One region of the Nonomuraea sp. NPDC050383 genome, then DNA from elsewhere that is predicted to be linked to it. Evidence: riboswitches for the same ligand, from Rfam matches in the RefSeq annotation. Region 1 holds a riboswitch; the other holds the start of a gene.
What was found. A riboswitch is a leader RNA that binds a small molecule or an ion and turns the genes downstream of it on or off. The one in region 1 is predicted to bind thiamine pyrophosphate.
Positions count from the first base shown of each region.

Region 2: another riboswitch for thiamine pyrophosphate. It lies ahead of ACIBG4_RS03440 (FAD-dependent oxidoreductase); the one in region 1 lies ahead of tenA (thiaminase II).

Region 1 covers NZ_JBITIP010000018.1:89,714-97,198, forward strand. Annotated here, with positions in the region: gene grpE (nucleotide exchange factor GrpE) at 1-85, shown strand, start outside; gene dnaJ (molecular chaperone DnaJ) at 129-1,316, shown strand; partial or broken gene ACIBG4_RS34040 (heat shock protein transcriptional repressor HspR) at 1,320-1,643, shown strand; gene clpB (ATP-dependent chaperone ClpB) at 1,677-4,247, shown strand; gene ACIBG4_RS34050 (hypothetical protein) at 4,469-5,083, shown strand; TPP riboswitch at 5,098-5,193, shown strand; gene tenA (thiaminase II) at 5,185-5,895, shown strand; gene ACIBG4_RS34060 (hypothetical protein) at 6,000-6,530, opposite strand; gene ACIBG4_RS34065 (hypothetical protein) at 6,737-7,102, shown strand; gene ACIBG4_RS34070 (TetR family transcriptional regulator) at 7,115-7,485, opposite strand, start outside.
Region 2 covers NZ_JBITIP010000001.1:769,795-777,279, forward strand. Annotated here, with positions in the region: gene metF (methylenetetrahydrofolate reductase [NAD(P)H]) at 265-1,188, opposite strand; gene ACIBG4_RS03420 (polyprenyl synthetase family protein) at 1,279-2,346, shown strand; gene thiE (thiamine phosphate synthase) at 2,392-3,027, opposite strand; gene ACIBG4_RS03430 (Rv2175c family DNA-binding protein) at 3,005-3,379, opposite strand; gene ACIBG4_RS03435 (NAD(P)/FAD-dependent oxidoreductase) at 3,410-4,573, opposite strand; TPP riboswitch at 4,632-4,748, shown strand; gene ACIBG4_RS03440 (FAD-dependent oxidoreductase) at 4,738-6,063, shown strand; gene thiS (sulfur carrier protein ThiS) at 6,060-6,260, shown strand; gene ACIBG4_RS03450 (thiazole synthase) at 6,253-7,008, shown strand; gene ACIBG4_RS03455 (PASTA domain-containing protein) at 7,232-7,485, shown strand, end outside.

The DNA.
Region 1 (7,485 bases):
GGGCGAGCGGGTGCTGCGCCCGGCCCGGGTGGCTGTGGCCGAGCCCGAGGACGCCCCCCCGGCGTCCGGCGACATCGCCGACTGACTCCGGCGACGACAACTCCACGAACATGGACGAAGGGCTGTAGATGAGCACCAAGGACTACCTGGAGAAGGACTACTACGCCGTCCTTGGTGTGCCCAAGTCCGCCACCGCCGATGAGATCAAGAAGGCGTACCGGAAGCTGGCCAGGCAGTACCACCCCGACACCAACCAGGGCGACACCGCCAAGGAGACCAAGTTCAAGGAGGTCTCCGAGGCGTACGACGTCCTGTCCGACGGCAAGCGCCGCAAGGAGTACGACGAGGCGCGGACGCTGTTCGGCTCCGGTGTCGGCGGCCAGCGGCCCGGCGGCGGTGGCGGGTTCCCGTTCGACTTCGGCGACCTCTTCGGCGGCACGGCCGGCCCCCAGGGCGGCCACGGCGCCGGGGAGCGGCTCGGTGACCTGTTCGGCGGGCTGTTCAACCGCACGGGGAGTGGTGGTGCGACCCGCACCACCAGCACCACCAGGCCCCGCCGCGGACAGGACATCGAGTCCGAGGTCACGCTCACGTTCACGGAGGCGGTCGAGGGCACCACGGTGTCCCTCCGGCTCACCAGCTCGGCCGCCTGCGCCGCGTGCAGCGGCACGGGAGCCAAGGCGGGCACCACCCCGCGGGTCTGCCCCACCTGTGAGGGCACCGGCGCGGCCAGCCGCAACCTGGGCAACTTCGCCTTCTCCGAGCCGTGCCGCGACTGCAAGGGCCGCGGCCTGCTCGTGGACGACCCGTGCCCCGTGTGCGACGGCAGCGGCCGGGCCAGGAGCACGCGCACCATCCAGGCGCGCATTCCCGCGGGGGTGGCCGACGGCCAGCGGGTCCGGCTCAAGGGCAAGGGCGCGCCGGGCGAGAACGCGGGACCCGCGGGCGACCTGTACATCCTCACCCACGTCAAGCCGCACGCGGTCTTCGGCCGCTCGGGCGACAACCTGACGATCACCGTGCCGGTGACGTTCACGGAGGCCGCGCTGGGCGCCGAGATCAAGGTGCCCATCCTCAAGGGGATGCCGGTCACGCTGCGCATCCCGCCGGGGACCCCGAACGGCCGCACCTTCCGCGTCCGCGGCCGGGGCGCCGCCCGCAAGGACGGCACGAAGGGCGATCTGCTCGCCACGGTGGAGGTGGTCGTCCCGCAGAGCCTCGACGACAAGTCGCGCGAGCTCCTGACGGAGTTCGGCACCGCGACGGCGGGTGACGACCCGCGAGCTGATCTCATTCAGAGAGCCAGAAGCGAGTAGCCGATGGACGCCAACTATTTCGATCTCTCAGACGACACGCCCGTCTACGTGATCTCGGTGGCCGCGCAACTCTCGGGGCTGCACCCGCAGACGCTGCGGCAGTACGACCGGCTGGGGCTGGTCAGCCCCGGACGTACGGCGGGGCGCGGCCGCCTCTACTCGACGCGCGACATCCTCCAGCTCCGCGAGGTGCAGCGGCTCTCCCAGGAGGAGGGCATCAACCTCGCCGGCATCAAACGGATCCTGGAGCTGGAGAACGAGGCGTTGCGGCTGCGCGAGGAGGTCCACCGCCTGCGCGCCGAGATGCAGATGGTCAAGGCGCTTATCCGCTACGAGCTGCCACCGGGGGCCTAGAACAAGATGGACTACAAGCTCACTCAGAAGAGCCAGGAGGCTCTCTCGGGGGCCATGCGGCGCGCCGCCGCCGAGGGTCACCCGGAGATCTCCCCGGCCCACCTGCTGACCACGCTGCTCGGCCAGACGGGCGGCACCGCGGTCCCGCTGCTGGAGGCCGTGGGCGCCGACTGGAAGGCCGTGCGCGCCAGGGCGGAGGAGCAGCTGGCGGCGCTGCCGAAGGCGCAGGGCTCCACCGTGAGCGCGCCGACGAGCTCGCGCCAGCTGCTCACCGTCATCAACACCGCGGCGCAGCGCGCCAAGCGGCTGGAGGACGAGTACGTCTCCACCGAGCACCTGCTCGTGGGCCTGGCCACCGACGGCGGCCAGGTGGCGGAGCTGCTCAAGGGGCAGGGGGCCACGCCGCAGGCGCTGCTGGACGCGTTCGAGAAGGTGCGCGGCCACGCCCGCGTCACCAGCGAGACGCCCGAGGACACCTACCAGGCGCTGGAGAAGTACGGCGTCGACCTGACCGAGCGCGCCCGCGCGGGCCGGCTCGACCCGGTCATCGGCCGTGACTCCGAGATCCGCCGCGTGGTGCAGGTGCTGTCCCGGCGCACCAAGAACAACCCGGTGCTGATCGGCGAGCCCGGCGTCGGCAAGACCGCCGTCGTCGAGGGCCTGGCCCAGCGGATCGTGGCGGGCGACGTGCCCGAGTCGCTGCGCAACAAGCGGCTCATCTCGCTCGACCTGGGCGCGATGGTGGCGGGCGCGAAGTACCGCGGCGAGTTCGAGGAGCGGCTGAAGGCCGTGCTGTCCGAGATCAAGGAGAGCAACGGCCAGATCGTCACCTTCATCGACGAGCTGCACACGGTCGTCGGCGCGGGCGCCGCCGAGGGCGCGATGGACGCGGGCAACATGCTCAAGCCCATGCTGGCCCGCGGCGAGCTGCGCATGATCGGCGCGACGACGCTCGACGAGTACCGCGAGCGCATCGAGAAGGACCCGGCGCTGGAGCGCCGCTTCCAGCAGGTGTACGTCGGCGAGCCGACGGTCGAGGACACCATCGCGATCCTGCGCGGGCTGAAGGGCCGCTACGAGGCCCACCACCAGGTGCAGATCGCCGACAGCGCGCTGGTCGCCGCCGCCGCCCTGTCCGACCGCTACATCACCAGCCGGTTCCTGCCCGACAAGGCCATCGACCTGGTCGACGAGTCCGCCTCGCGGCTGCGCATGGAGATCGACTCCCGGCCCGTGGAGATCGACCAGCTCCAGCGCAACGTCGACCGCATGAAGATGGAGGAGCTGGCCCTCTCCAAGGAGACCGACGACGCCTCGCTCCACCGGCTGGAGCGGCTGCGCAAGGAGCTGGCCGACCGCCAGGAGGAGCTGAGCGCCCTCGTCGGCCGCTGGGAGCGGGAGAAGGCCGGCCTCAACAAGGTCGGTGAGCTGAAGAAGCAGCTCGACGAGGCGCGCGGCTCGGCGGAGCGGGCGCAGCGCGACGGCGACTTCGAGGCGGCGTCCCGGCTCATGTACGCGGAGGTGCCGAGGCTGGAGCAGGCGCTGCGGGAGGCGTCCGAGGCCGCCCAGCCCGACGACGCCATGGTCAAGGAGGAGGTCGGCCCCGACGACATCGCCGAGGTCATCTCGTCCTGGACGGGCATCCCGGCCGGCCGCCTGATGGAGGCCGAGACGACCAAGCTGCTGCGCATGGAGGACGAGCTGGGCAGGCGCCTGGTCGGCCAGCAGCAGGCCGTACGCGCCGTGTCCGACGCCGTCCGGCGCAGCCGGGCCGGCATCGCCGACCCCGACCGGCCGACCGGCTCGTTCGTGTTCCTCGGCCCGACGGGCGTGGGCAAGACCGAGCTGGCCAAGGCGCTGGCGGAGTTCCTGTTCGACGACGAGCGGGCGATGACCCGCATCGACATGAGCGAGTACTCCGAGAAGCACAGCGTCGCCCGGCTCGTCGGCGCCCCTCCCGGCTACGTCGGCTACGAGGAGGGCGGCCAGCTCACCGAGGCCGTGCGGCGCAGGCCGTACACCGTGGTGCTGCTGGACGAGGTGGAGAAGGCCCACCCCGAGGTCTTCGACATCCTGCTCCAGGTGCTGGACGACGGTCGGCTCACCGACGGGCAGGGCCGCACGGTCGACTTCCGCAACACGATCCTGATCCTCACCTCCAACCTGGGCTCCCAGTTCCTGGTGGACCCGACGCTGGAGGGCGACGCCAAGCGCGAGGCCGTGATGGGCGCGGTCCGCGGCGCCTTCAAGCCGGAGTTCCTGAACCGGCTCGACGACGTGATCCTGTTCGACGCGCTCGGCTCGGAGGAGCTGGCCCAGATCGTCGACCTCCAGGTCGACCGGCTGGCGAGGCGGCTGGCGGACCGCAGGCTGACCCTGGACGTCACTCCGGCGGCCCGCGAGTGGCTGTCGCTCACCGGCTACGACCCGCTGTACGGCGCCCGTCCGCTGCGCCGGCTGGTGCAGTCGGCGATCGGCGACAAGCTGGCCAAGGCGGTGCTGTCGGGCGAGATCGTGGACGGCGACAAGGTGCTGGTCGACCTCGGCGACGACGAGCTGACCGTCAAGCGCGCCTGACGCGCGACGTACCGACGACAAGGCCCCGGGGCCGGCCTATCCGGCCGGCTTCCCGGGGCTTTCGCGGGCCCGGGTCCGGGTCGCGGCCCGCTCGCCGGTAAGGGCTGGTCCACCGTTCGGCCAAGCCCGCCCCGGCGCACCGCTTCCCTGGCTAGCTTCGGCCTTCGTCCGAGATCCGCCCGGCGTCCGCCCGGGCAGCGTACCGACGAGGGGGACGTCCAGTGTCAGTGTCATCCCGGTCCTATCCCAGGTCATCCCGGTCCTGTCCCGGCTTTCGGGCCGTCGCGGCGGCCACGCTGAGCGCCGGCGTCATCTGGATCATCGCGGCGCCGCCTCCCGTCCTCGCCCTCACCCACGCCCTCACCCCCGTCCCGGCCGGGGACGAGGGCGGGGCGGCCGGCGAGGAGAGCGCCGCCGCGGTCGCGGCGCGGACGGCGGAGCGCCTCGGCCTGACCGGCCCCCGGGGCGCCGGCTCCCCGATGGTCGCCCCCGACCTGACGGCCACGGCCGCGGGCGTGCCCGTCCTGCCTCCGGGCGCGCGCAACCCCTCGGGCCTGTCCGACGTGTCCACGATGGCCGCCGCGCCCGACCTGCCCGGCCTGCCGGCGGCTCCGGCCCGGCCCGTCCGGACGTTCGACGGGGTGCCCGTCTCGGGGGCCCCGGAGCCGGCCGTCCGCCGTCAGCACGCGCACGAGGCGCCGGACCGCGCACCGAGCCGCCGGGACGCCGCCACCCACGCGGAGGCCCCGCGCACCGGGGCCTCCCGCGTCGCGGAGCCCGGCGTCACCTCGCTCGGCGACGTCGGCACCCTCCTCCCGAGCCTGCCGCTGGGATGATCCCTGTTACGGTGGACCGTGACGCGGGGTGCCCGGAGGGCCGGGCTGAGATCACACCCGTCGAACCTGATCTAGTTCGTACTGGCGAAGGGACGTCGACGTTGTCGTTCTGCGACGAGGTCTGGGCGAGCACCGCCACGCTGCTCGACGCCATCCATCGGCACCCGTTCAACACCGCCCTCGGCGGCGGCACCCTGAGCCGCGACCGGTTCACCTTCTACCTGGTGCAGGACGCCCGCTACCTGGCGGCGTACGCGAAGGTGCTGGCGACGGCGTCGGCGCGCGCCACCGAGCCCGCGGACGCCATGTTCTTCGCCCAGAGCGCGCACACGGCGCTGGCCGTCGAGCGCGCCCTGCACACCGGCTACCTCGACGGGTTCGGGCTGAGCCCCGAGGACGTGGCCGGCATCCGCACCTCGCCGACCTGCCTGGCCTACGCGTCGTACCTCCAGGCGACGGCTCTCAGCGCGCCCCTTCCCGTGCTGGTCGCCGCGGTGCTGCCGTGCTTCTGGGTCTACCAGGACGTCGGAACGGCCCTACTGGAGCGCACGGCCGGCCGGTCCGGCCACCCGTACCAGGCGTGGATCTCCACCTACTCCGACCCGTCGTTCGCCGCCTCGGTGACACAGGTGCGTGCCATCGCCGACCGGCTGGCCGGGACCGCCGACCCCGCCACCCGCCGGGCCATGGCCGAGGCGTTCTGCCGGGCGACGGAGTACGAGTGGATGTTCTGGGACAGCGCGTGGCGGCTGGAGACGTGGCCCACCGGCCAGTGGCTGGCGACCGGCGCGGAGGCCACGGCCGCCCTCTGACCCCGGATCACCCGTACGGCCTGATCGCGGGCATGCCGACGGCAGCGAGCGCCCCTCGGGGCTCTCCCGGGCCGGACAGGACGCCCGGCCCCGGAGAGCCCGGCTCAGGACACCAGGGCGTCGAGCTCGTCCTCGGGCAGGCCCAGGTCGACCCGGATGCGGTAGCGCGTGCGCAGCAGCGCCACATGCTCCGGGTCGTCCTCGTCACTGGCCAGCACGGCCTGGGTCACCCATTCGAGCCCGGCCGGCAGGTCACCGTACGCGACGAGCGTCTCGGCGATCGTGTGGGAGGTCGCCGTGGTGATCCCGCCCTCCGCGCGGATCGCCTCGATGACCTCCCTCGCCTCAGCGGGACGGTCGAGCTCGAAGAGCGTGTCGGCGATGCCGGCGCGTGGGTCGATGAGCGACTCACCGCCGTCCTCCACCGCGCGCTGGAAGCACTCCAGGGCCCGGGCGGGCTGCCCGGCCGAGCGCCATTCCTCGGCCGCGAGGACCAGGATGGACGCCCTGGAGACATCGCCCGAGGAATAGCCGAGCGCGACGTCGTACAGCCGCCTGGCAAGGGAGCTGTGGTCGTCGGCCAGCAGAGCCTGCTCGAGCAGGCGATCAAGGTGCTCACGGGTCACATGCGCCACACCGCGAGACTACCGAGCCAGGTGCCGGTTTGCCCCGGCAATGCACATCGCCGATCCGGCACGACTTTGGCAAGGTCATGTCAAAGGATGCCCGCTTCCGGCGTGTCTTCGCAGGCCGTAGGGCATATAGCGGTCGCGCGCACCGGCGAGGAGGAGGGGCTGCGATGGGCATCTCCAAGCAGACGACCTTCACACTCTCCTGTGCCGTGGCGCTTTCGGTCCTGGTTCCGGGTGCGGCCGGATATCTTTCCGGACGGCTCGCCGCCGTGGAATCGGCCGAGCGCGAACTCCACGCGATCGAGACCCGGCTGGACGCCCGGGAGGCGCGAGAGGACCGCCAGGCGTGGCCGGTGGCGCTCCCGGCGCCCTGCGACGGTGCCCCGACGGCCAAGGACCGCGAGGGGCGCGCCCCCGCGCCCCGGCAACGCGTGACGCCCTCGCAGGCGCCCCAGGCCGGTGAGGCACGCCCGCCGGCGCCCGACACGCGGCCGCCGGCCCCCAAGGCCCAGCAGCCGCACCCGGTGCTCGGCTGGCTCCCGGAGCTCATCCAGCGCCTGCGCCTGAACGACTGACCACTCGGGGAGTCAGGCCGTCTGCGGAGTCCAGGAGCGGAGCTGGCGGGACAGGAAGCCGCGGATGAGCTGCTTGGCCGCCGCGATGATCTCCGGCTCACCGTTCGGGTCACGGCGGAAGGCGAGCTTGAGCACCGCGTCCCCCGCCTCGACCGCCACCAGGACCGCCACGTCCAGCTCATGGCTGTCGGCCAGGCCGAACTCCTGGAGCAGCAGCCCGCGCAGCCGTCCGGCGATCACCGTGTTGTTGTCGGAGTCGGAGTCGAGGAGGTTGAGGTCGACCACGTCGCCGAAGTGCAGGCTTCTGAAGCCCCGGACGGTCCGGTGCATGTCGACGTACTCGTCGATGATCGCGTCGACGGCCTCCCACCAGCCGACGTAGT
Region 2 (7,485 bases), on a different contig from region 1:
GACGGGCCCACCCGGCCACTTCCCCGGCCGGCATCAGCAGACGTGTACGCGGCGGCGGGAATGTTCCGCGGGAAGGAGGAGTTCTACTCCACGTGGCCGGTGTGTCCAGTGTCCCCGGGCCTCATCTATCGCCTTCGCGGAATACCGTTCGGCTGGAGCCGCGTTGTGCCACTCGCCGAGAGGCGACCTGCACACCGGTACGCACACGTCGAAGCGCCCGTCCCCGGCAGGGGGCGGGCGCTTCGACGTGTGCGCAGGAAGACCTCAGACCGCGACCGGCTCCGGGCGTGACAGGAGCTGGAAGACCTCGCGCGAGGCGCTCGACCGGTTGAACGTGATGAAGTGGATGCCCGGCGCGCCCTCGTCGAGCAGCCGCTGGCACAGCTCGGCCCCGTGCTCGATGCCGAGCCGCCGCACCGCCGCCGGGTCGTCGGCGACCGCCTCGAAGCGGGCCGCGAGCTCCGGCGGGAACGGCGCGCCCGAGAGCTGCTCCGACCGGGCGATCGTGCTCATCTGGGTGACCGGCATGATGCACGGGATGATCGGCGTGTCGCAGCCCTGGGCGGCGACCCGGTCGCGCAACCGCAGGTAGTCGTCCGCCTGGAAGAACATCTGCGTGATCGCGTAGTCGGCGCCCGCCCGGCACTTGCGGACGAAGAACTCGGTGTCGGCCTCGATGGACGGCGAGCGCGGGTGCTTGTAGGGGAACGCCGCCACGCCCACGCAGAAGTCGCCGGCCTGCCGGATGAGCCGCACCAGGTCCTCGGCGTACTCGACGCCGTCGGGATGCCGGACCCACTCGCCGGTCGGGTCGCCGGGCGGGTCGCCCCGCACGGCCAGGATGTTGCGCACCCCCGCGTCGGCGAACCGGCCGACGAGGTGGCGCAGCTCGCGGACCGAGTGGTTGACGGCGGTGAAGTGGGCCACCGGCGTGAGCGTGGTGCCGTGGGCGACCCGCTCGACGATGTCGACCGTGCGGTCGCGCGTGGTGCCGCCCGCGCCGTACGTCACGGACACGAACGTCGGCCGCAGCGACTCCAGCTCCCTGATCGCCCGCCACAGCTGCCGCTCGCCCTCGTCGGTCTTCGGGGGGAAGAACTCGAAGGAGAACGACCGGCCACCGGAGGCGAGAAGCTCGCGCACGGTGGGGACACGATCGGGCAGGACGGAAGGTCGACCAAGCGCCATGCCCCAAGGTTACCGTGGCGGGGCCCGCACCAGCGGTCACCCTTGTCCCTGGAGAGCCGGGCGCCACCCGGCGGCCACTAGTCTCAAGGCATGAACACTGAGGCCGCGAGCATGGACACCTTGCGCGAACAGGTGGACCGTTGCCTGAGGGAGTTCGTCGACCGGCAGCTGCCGCTCACGGGCGCGCCGGAGCTGGAGCCGCTCCGCCTGGCCGCCAAGGAGCTGCTGGCCGGCGGCAAGCGGCTGCGTCCCGCGTTCTGCTACTGGGGGTGGCGCGGGGCGGGCGGCGCGGACGAGCCGGGCATCTACCCGGCCGCGGCGTCGCTGGAGCTGCTCCAGGCCAGCGCGCTGGTCCACGACGACGTGATGGACAAGAGCGACCTGCGCCGCGGGATGCCGTCGGCGCACCGCCGGTTCGAGACGATGCACGCGGGGGCCGGCTGGCACGGGTCGGCCGAGCAGTTCGGCGTGGGCGCGGCGATCCTGCTGGGCAACCTGCTGCTGATCTGGTCCGGCGAGATGTGGCGCGGCAGCGGCCTGCCGCCGGAGTCGATCGCGGCGGCGCAGCCGGTGCACGACCACATGCGCACCGAGCTGATGTGCGGCCAGTACCTCGACCTGCTGGAGCAGGCCCACGGGGAGAACACGTTCGAGTCGGCGCTGCGCGTCGCCCTGTACAAGAGCGGCAAGTACTCCGTGGAGCAGCCCCTCCGGCTCGGGCTGGTCCTGGCGGCGGGCGAGCTGGCGCCGTGGATGGACGAGCTGTGCACCACGTACGGCACGCGGGTGGGGATCGCGTTCCAGATGCGCGACGACATCCTCGGCGTGTTCGGCGACCCGGCGGCCACCGGCAAGCCGGCCGGCGACGACCTGCGCGAGGGCAAGCGGACGATGCTCGTGGCGCGCACCCTGGCCGCCGCCACCCCCACGCAGGCCGCGCTGGTGCGGAGCCTGCTCGGCGACCCGGAACTCGACGACCGGGGCGTGGCGGCGCTGCGGGAGGTCATCGAGGACACGGGCGCGCTGCGGGAGTGCGAGGACCTGATCGGGTCGTACCTGCAGGAGGCGCTGGCCTGCCTGGACAAGGCGCCGATCACGGCCGGGGCGCGCTCCGCGCTGGCCGACCTGGCCGTCGCGGCCACCTCCCGCAAGGCCTGACCCTCCCCCGCGCTTCCACGGGCGCGGAGGAGCGTCGTGACCGGGTCAGCGGGCCAGGCGCTTGGCGAACTCCGCCGCCGCCGCGCCCGGGTCGTCGGCCTCGGTGATCGCCCGCACCACGACGACGCGGGTCGCCCCGCACGCCATGACCTCGTCGAGGTTGTCCAGGTCGATGCCGCCGATGGCGAACCACGGCCGGTCCGTGGCGATCGAGGCCGCGTGCCGCAGCAGCGACGGCCCCGGCGCGGGACGGCCCGGCTTGGTCGGGGTGGGCCAGGTCGGCCCGCAGCAGAAGTAGTCGACGCCCTCCTCCACCGCGGCGGCGGACGCCTCGGCGGTGGAGTGGGTGGACCTGCCGATGAGGATGTCGTCGCCGAGTATCTCCCGCGCGACGCCCACCGGAAGGTCGTCCTGCCCCAGGTGGAGCACGTCGGGCCGGGCGGCGTAGGCCACGTCCGCCCGGTCGTTGACGGCCAGCAGCCTGCCGTGCCGGTCGCAGGCGTCGCGGAAGACCTCCAGCAGCTCGAGCTCCTCCCGCGCCTCCAGGCCCTTCTCACGGAGCTGGACGACGTCGACGCCGTTGGCGAGCACGGCGTCGAGGAACTCGGCCAGGTCACCGCGCCGGCGCCGGCTGTCGGTGCAGAGGTAGAGCCGGGCGTCAGAAAGCGAGGGCTTGGGCACGCCGCTTGACCTCGGTGTGGCGGCCCGCGCGGATCGCCTCGACGGGCGAGCCGGGCAGCGAGTCGTCCGGGGTGAACAGCCACCGCAGCGCCTCGGCGTCGTCATAGCCCGCGTCCAGCAGCACGGTCAGCGTGCCGGGCAGGCCCTTCATCACGTCCCTTCCGTCAAGGAACACCGCGGGCACGTGCGGCCCGCCGCTGCCCCGGCGCACGCCGAGCAGCTTGTGGTCCTTGAGGAGTTGCTTGGTCCGCCCGAGCGAGAGCTGCAGGCGGTCGGCCACCTCGGGGAGAGTGAGCCACTCGTTGACGAGCTGGTCGGTCTCCCGGTCGATCTGTGCAACAGAAAGCGTCACGAAACCACAACTACCACATGGCGCGCTTGCTCAAACAACACAATCCCGTAGAGGGACATCGGGATCTACCAGGCGTTCCGGGTCCATCCGGTGTCCCGCCTCGATGATGCGGCGGCCCTGGACGAGGTCGCGGGGCCGGTCCACGGCGAGCACCGCGGCCAGCGCGCCGTCGCCGGTCAGCCAGCAGGCCGACCACTTGCCCTCCGGGTCGCCCCGGTACAGGAGGCGGTCGCCGGCCGGATGGTGGCCCGCGTACTGGACCATGTGGCCGAACTGCTCGGACCAGAAGTACGGCACCGGGTCGTAGACGGCCTCCTCGCCCAGCAGGGTGGCCGCGGCGACCTCGGGCGCGCCGAGCGCGGTGTCCCAGTGCTCCACCCGCAGGCGCGTGCCGTAGCGGCGCGACCACCAGGCGGCGCAGTCGCCCACCGCGACCACGCCCGGCAGGGAGGCGCGCAGGTGCTCGTCGGTGACGACGCCGTTGTGCAGGTCGATGTCGGCGCCCGCCAGCCACTCGACGGCCGGGCGGACCCCGATGCCGGAGACGACCACGTGCGCCTCGACGAACTCGCCGTCCACCAGCCGCACCCCGCCCTCGTCCACCGACGCGACCATGGTGTCCAGCCGCAGGTCGACGCCCTCGTACCAGCCGGTGGTGCGGGCGCCGATCCCGGCCCCGACGGCGTGGAAGAGCGGCGCGGGTCCCGCCTCGATCACGGTCACCTCGCAGCCCGCGCGGCGGGCGGCCGTGGCCACCTCGGCGCCGATCCAGCCGGCGCCGACCACGGCGACGCGGGCGCCGCGGACCAGCCGGGCGCGCAGCTCCAGCGCGTCGTCGAGGGTGCGCAGCACGTGCTGCGGCCCGTCGCCGGGCAGCGTGATCGGCTCGGCGCCGGTCGCGATGACCAGCCCGTCGTACGGCAGCTCCCCCTCGCCGGTCTCGACGACGCCCGGACGAAGGCCGGTGGCGCTGACACCGGGGCGGAAGTCCACCTCCAGCGTCGCGAGGTCGGAGTCGACGAAGCTGGAGTCGCTGGTGCCCAGCAGCACCGCCTTCGACAGGGGCGGCCGGTCGTACGGGCGGTGCCGTTCCTGTCCCAGGAGGGTGATCTCGCCGCCGAACCCCCTCGCCCGCAGGGCCTCGATGCTGCGCACGCCGGCCAGGCCCGCTCCTGCCACCACGACACGGTTCACGGTCAAGACCATAACGGGGCCGCCGCCTGCGCTCCGCACCGAGGCCGTAGGCTGGAGGGGCAAGACGCGCGGGAGTCCGGCCGTGACCGGGCTGAGAGGAAGGCTTGACCGGGCCTTCGACCGCAATCCACCTGATCCGGATCATGCCGGCGAAGGGAGCGCGCATGGAGCTGGTCGTGGGCGGCGGGATCGTCGGGCTGTCGATCGCCTGGCGGCTGTCGCGGGCGGGGCGGCCCGTCACCGTGGTGGACCCGGCCCCGGCCTCCGGGGCCTCGCACGCGGCCGCCGGCATGCTGGCGCCCGTCAGCGAGGTCGCCTACACGGAGGAGCCGCTGCTGCGGCTGGGGGTGGCGTCGCTGCGCCGCTGGCCGTCGTTCGCCGCCGAGCTGGCCGAGGACGCCGGCCTGCCGCCGGGCGTCCTGGCCCCGTCCCGCCCACCCGGGCCCTTCGGCGGCGCCCGTCCCGTGCCGTCGTCCCCTTCGCGGTCGGGCCCCGTCCCGTCGTCCCCGGCGCGGTCGGGACCGGTCCCGTCGTACGGGCTGGACTTCCGTGCCGACGGCACCCTGGACGTGGCGTTCGGCGCGGACGACCTGGCGGCGCTCGACGAGCTGGCCGGGTTCATGGACAAGCTGGGGCTGCCGGTGGAGCGGCTGACGGGCCGGGAGTGCCGCCGCCTGGAGCCGATGCTGGCCCCGTCGGTCCGGGGCGGGCTGCTGGCGCCGGGCGACGCGTGGGTGGACCCGCGCCGCGTCACAGCCGCCCTGCTGGCCGCCCTGGAGCGGCTGGGCGTCCCCGTGGTGCGGGCCCGGGTGTCCGAGCTCCTGCGTGCCCCCGGCGGCCCTGGTGACGGCTCCGGGCGCGGTCCGGCGGTCGTGGGCGTACGGCTGGACTCTCCGGCGGGCGGCGGGGACCTGCCGTCCGAGATCCGGGCCGACGGGGTGATCCTGGCCGCCGGAGCGTGGAGCGGCGAGCTGTACGACCTCCCGATCCGGCCGGTCAAGGGCCAGATCATGCGGCTGCGCTCCCCCGAGCCGCTGCTGGGCCGGTGCGTGCGCGGCATGGTCCACGGCGCCCCCGTCTACCTGGTGCCGCGAGGCGACGGCGAGCTCGTGGTGGGCGCCACGCAGGAGGAGATGGGGTTCGACACGCGCGTGACGGCCGGCGGCGTGTACGAGCTGCTGCGCGACGCCCGGGAGCTGGTGCCCGGCGTGACCGAGCTGGAGGTGGCCGAGGTGGTGGCGGGCCTGCGTCCCGGCACCCCGGACAACCTGCCGCTCATCGGCCCGGCCGGCGTCCCGGGGCTGACGCTGGCGACCGGGCACCACCGCGGCGGGGTGCTCCTGGCGCCGCTCACGACGGCGATCCTCCTGGGCGAGGAGCCCGAGTCGGCGGCCCTCTGCTCCCCGGCCCGCCACCAGCCGGCCCCCGGCGCTCACGACAGGCCCTCCGGCCCCTACGACGGCAACTCCGGCTCCGAGGAGATGGGATGAGAGTGACGATCAACGGCAGCCAGCGCGAGGTGCCCGACGGCACCACCGTGGCGCAGGCCGTACGGATCCTGACCACCGCCACCACCGGTGTGGCGGTGGCCCTGAACGACGAGGTCGTGACGCGCGGCTCGTGGGACACCACGGCGCTCGGCGACAGCGACCGCGTCGAGGTGCTCACGGCGGTGCAGGGTGGATGACCTGATCATCGCCGGGGAGAAGTTCTCCTCCCGGCTCATCATGGGCACCGGCGGCGCGCCCTCGCTGGAGGTGCTGGACCAGGCCCTCGCCGCCTCCGGCACCGAGCTGACCACGGTCGCGATGCGGCGGCTCGACCCGTCGGCCCGCGGCTCGGTCCTCGACGTGCTGCGCGTGCGCGGCATCAAGGTGCTGCCCAACACCGCGGGCTGCTTCACCGCGGGCGAGGCCGTGCTGACGGCCAGGCTGGCCCGCGAGGCCCTCGGGACGAACTGGGTCAAGCTTGAGGTCATCGCCGACGAGCAGACACTGCTGCCGGACCCGATCGAGACGTTCGACGCGGCCGAGCGGCTGGTGGCCGAGGGCTTCGTGGTGCTGCCGTACATCGGGGACGACCCGGCGCTGGCGCGCCGCCTGGAGCAGGCCGGCTGCGCGGCCGTCATGCCGCTCGGCGCGCCCATCGGCTCCGGCCTCGGCATCCGCAACCCGCACAACATCGAGCTCATCGTGGAGGCGGCCTCCGTGCCGGTGATCCTCGACGCGGGCATCGGCACGGCCAGCGACGCCGCGCTGGCGATGGAGCTGGGCTGCGACGCCGTGCTGCTGGCGACGGCGGTCACCCGCGCGCAGCGACCCGACCTGATGGCGGCGGCCATGCGGGGCGCGGTCCAGGCCGGGCGGCTGGCCCGCCAGGCCGGGCGCATCCCGCGCCGCCGCTACGCCGAGGCGTCCTCCCCCATGAACCCATGAACCCATGACCCATGAACCCGTGACCCGGTGAGCTGGGCCCCACGGATCGGGTCAAGCCGGCTCCGGCGTCACGCCGGGGCCCGCGGGGCCCCCGTGAGCCGGTGGATCCCCTGGTCCCGGAGTGGCCCGGGAGGTCAAGAGAGGGCGCGGCAGGGGCCACGGCTCCGCATCGTTTCGGGTGGTCGCACCCTGCCGGTGGCCAAACGCCCGTAAACTCGGCGGCGTGGACACGACGACGGCGGACCCCCTGGTCGGGCGACTCCTCGATGGGCGCTACCGCATCGAGTCCCGGATCGCGCGGGGCGGCATGGCGACCGTCTACCTCGCCCTGGACGTCCGGCTCGACCGCACGGTCGCGCTGAAGGTCATGCACCGCTCGCTCGCCGAGGACCCGGCGTTCGTGCGGCGCTTCATCGGCGAGGCCAAGTCCGTGGCCAGCCTCTCCCACCCCAACGTGGTGCACGTCTTCGACCAGGG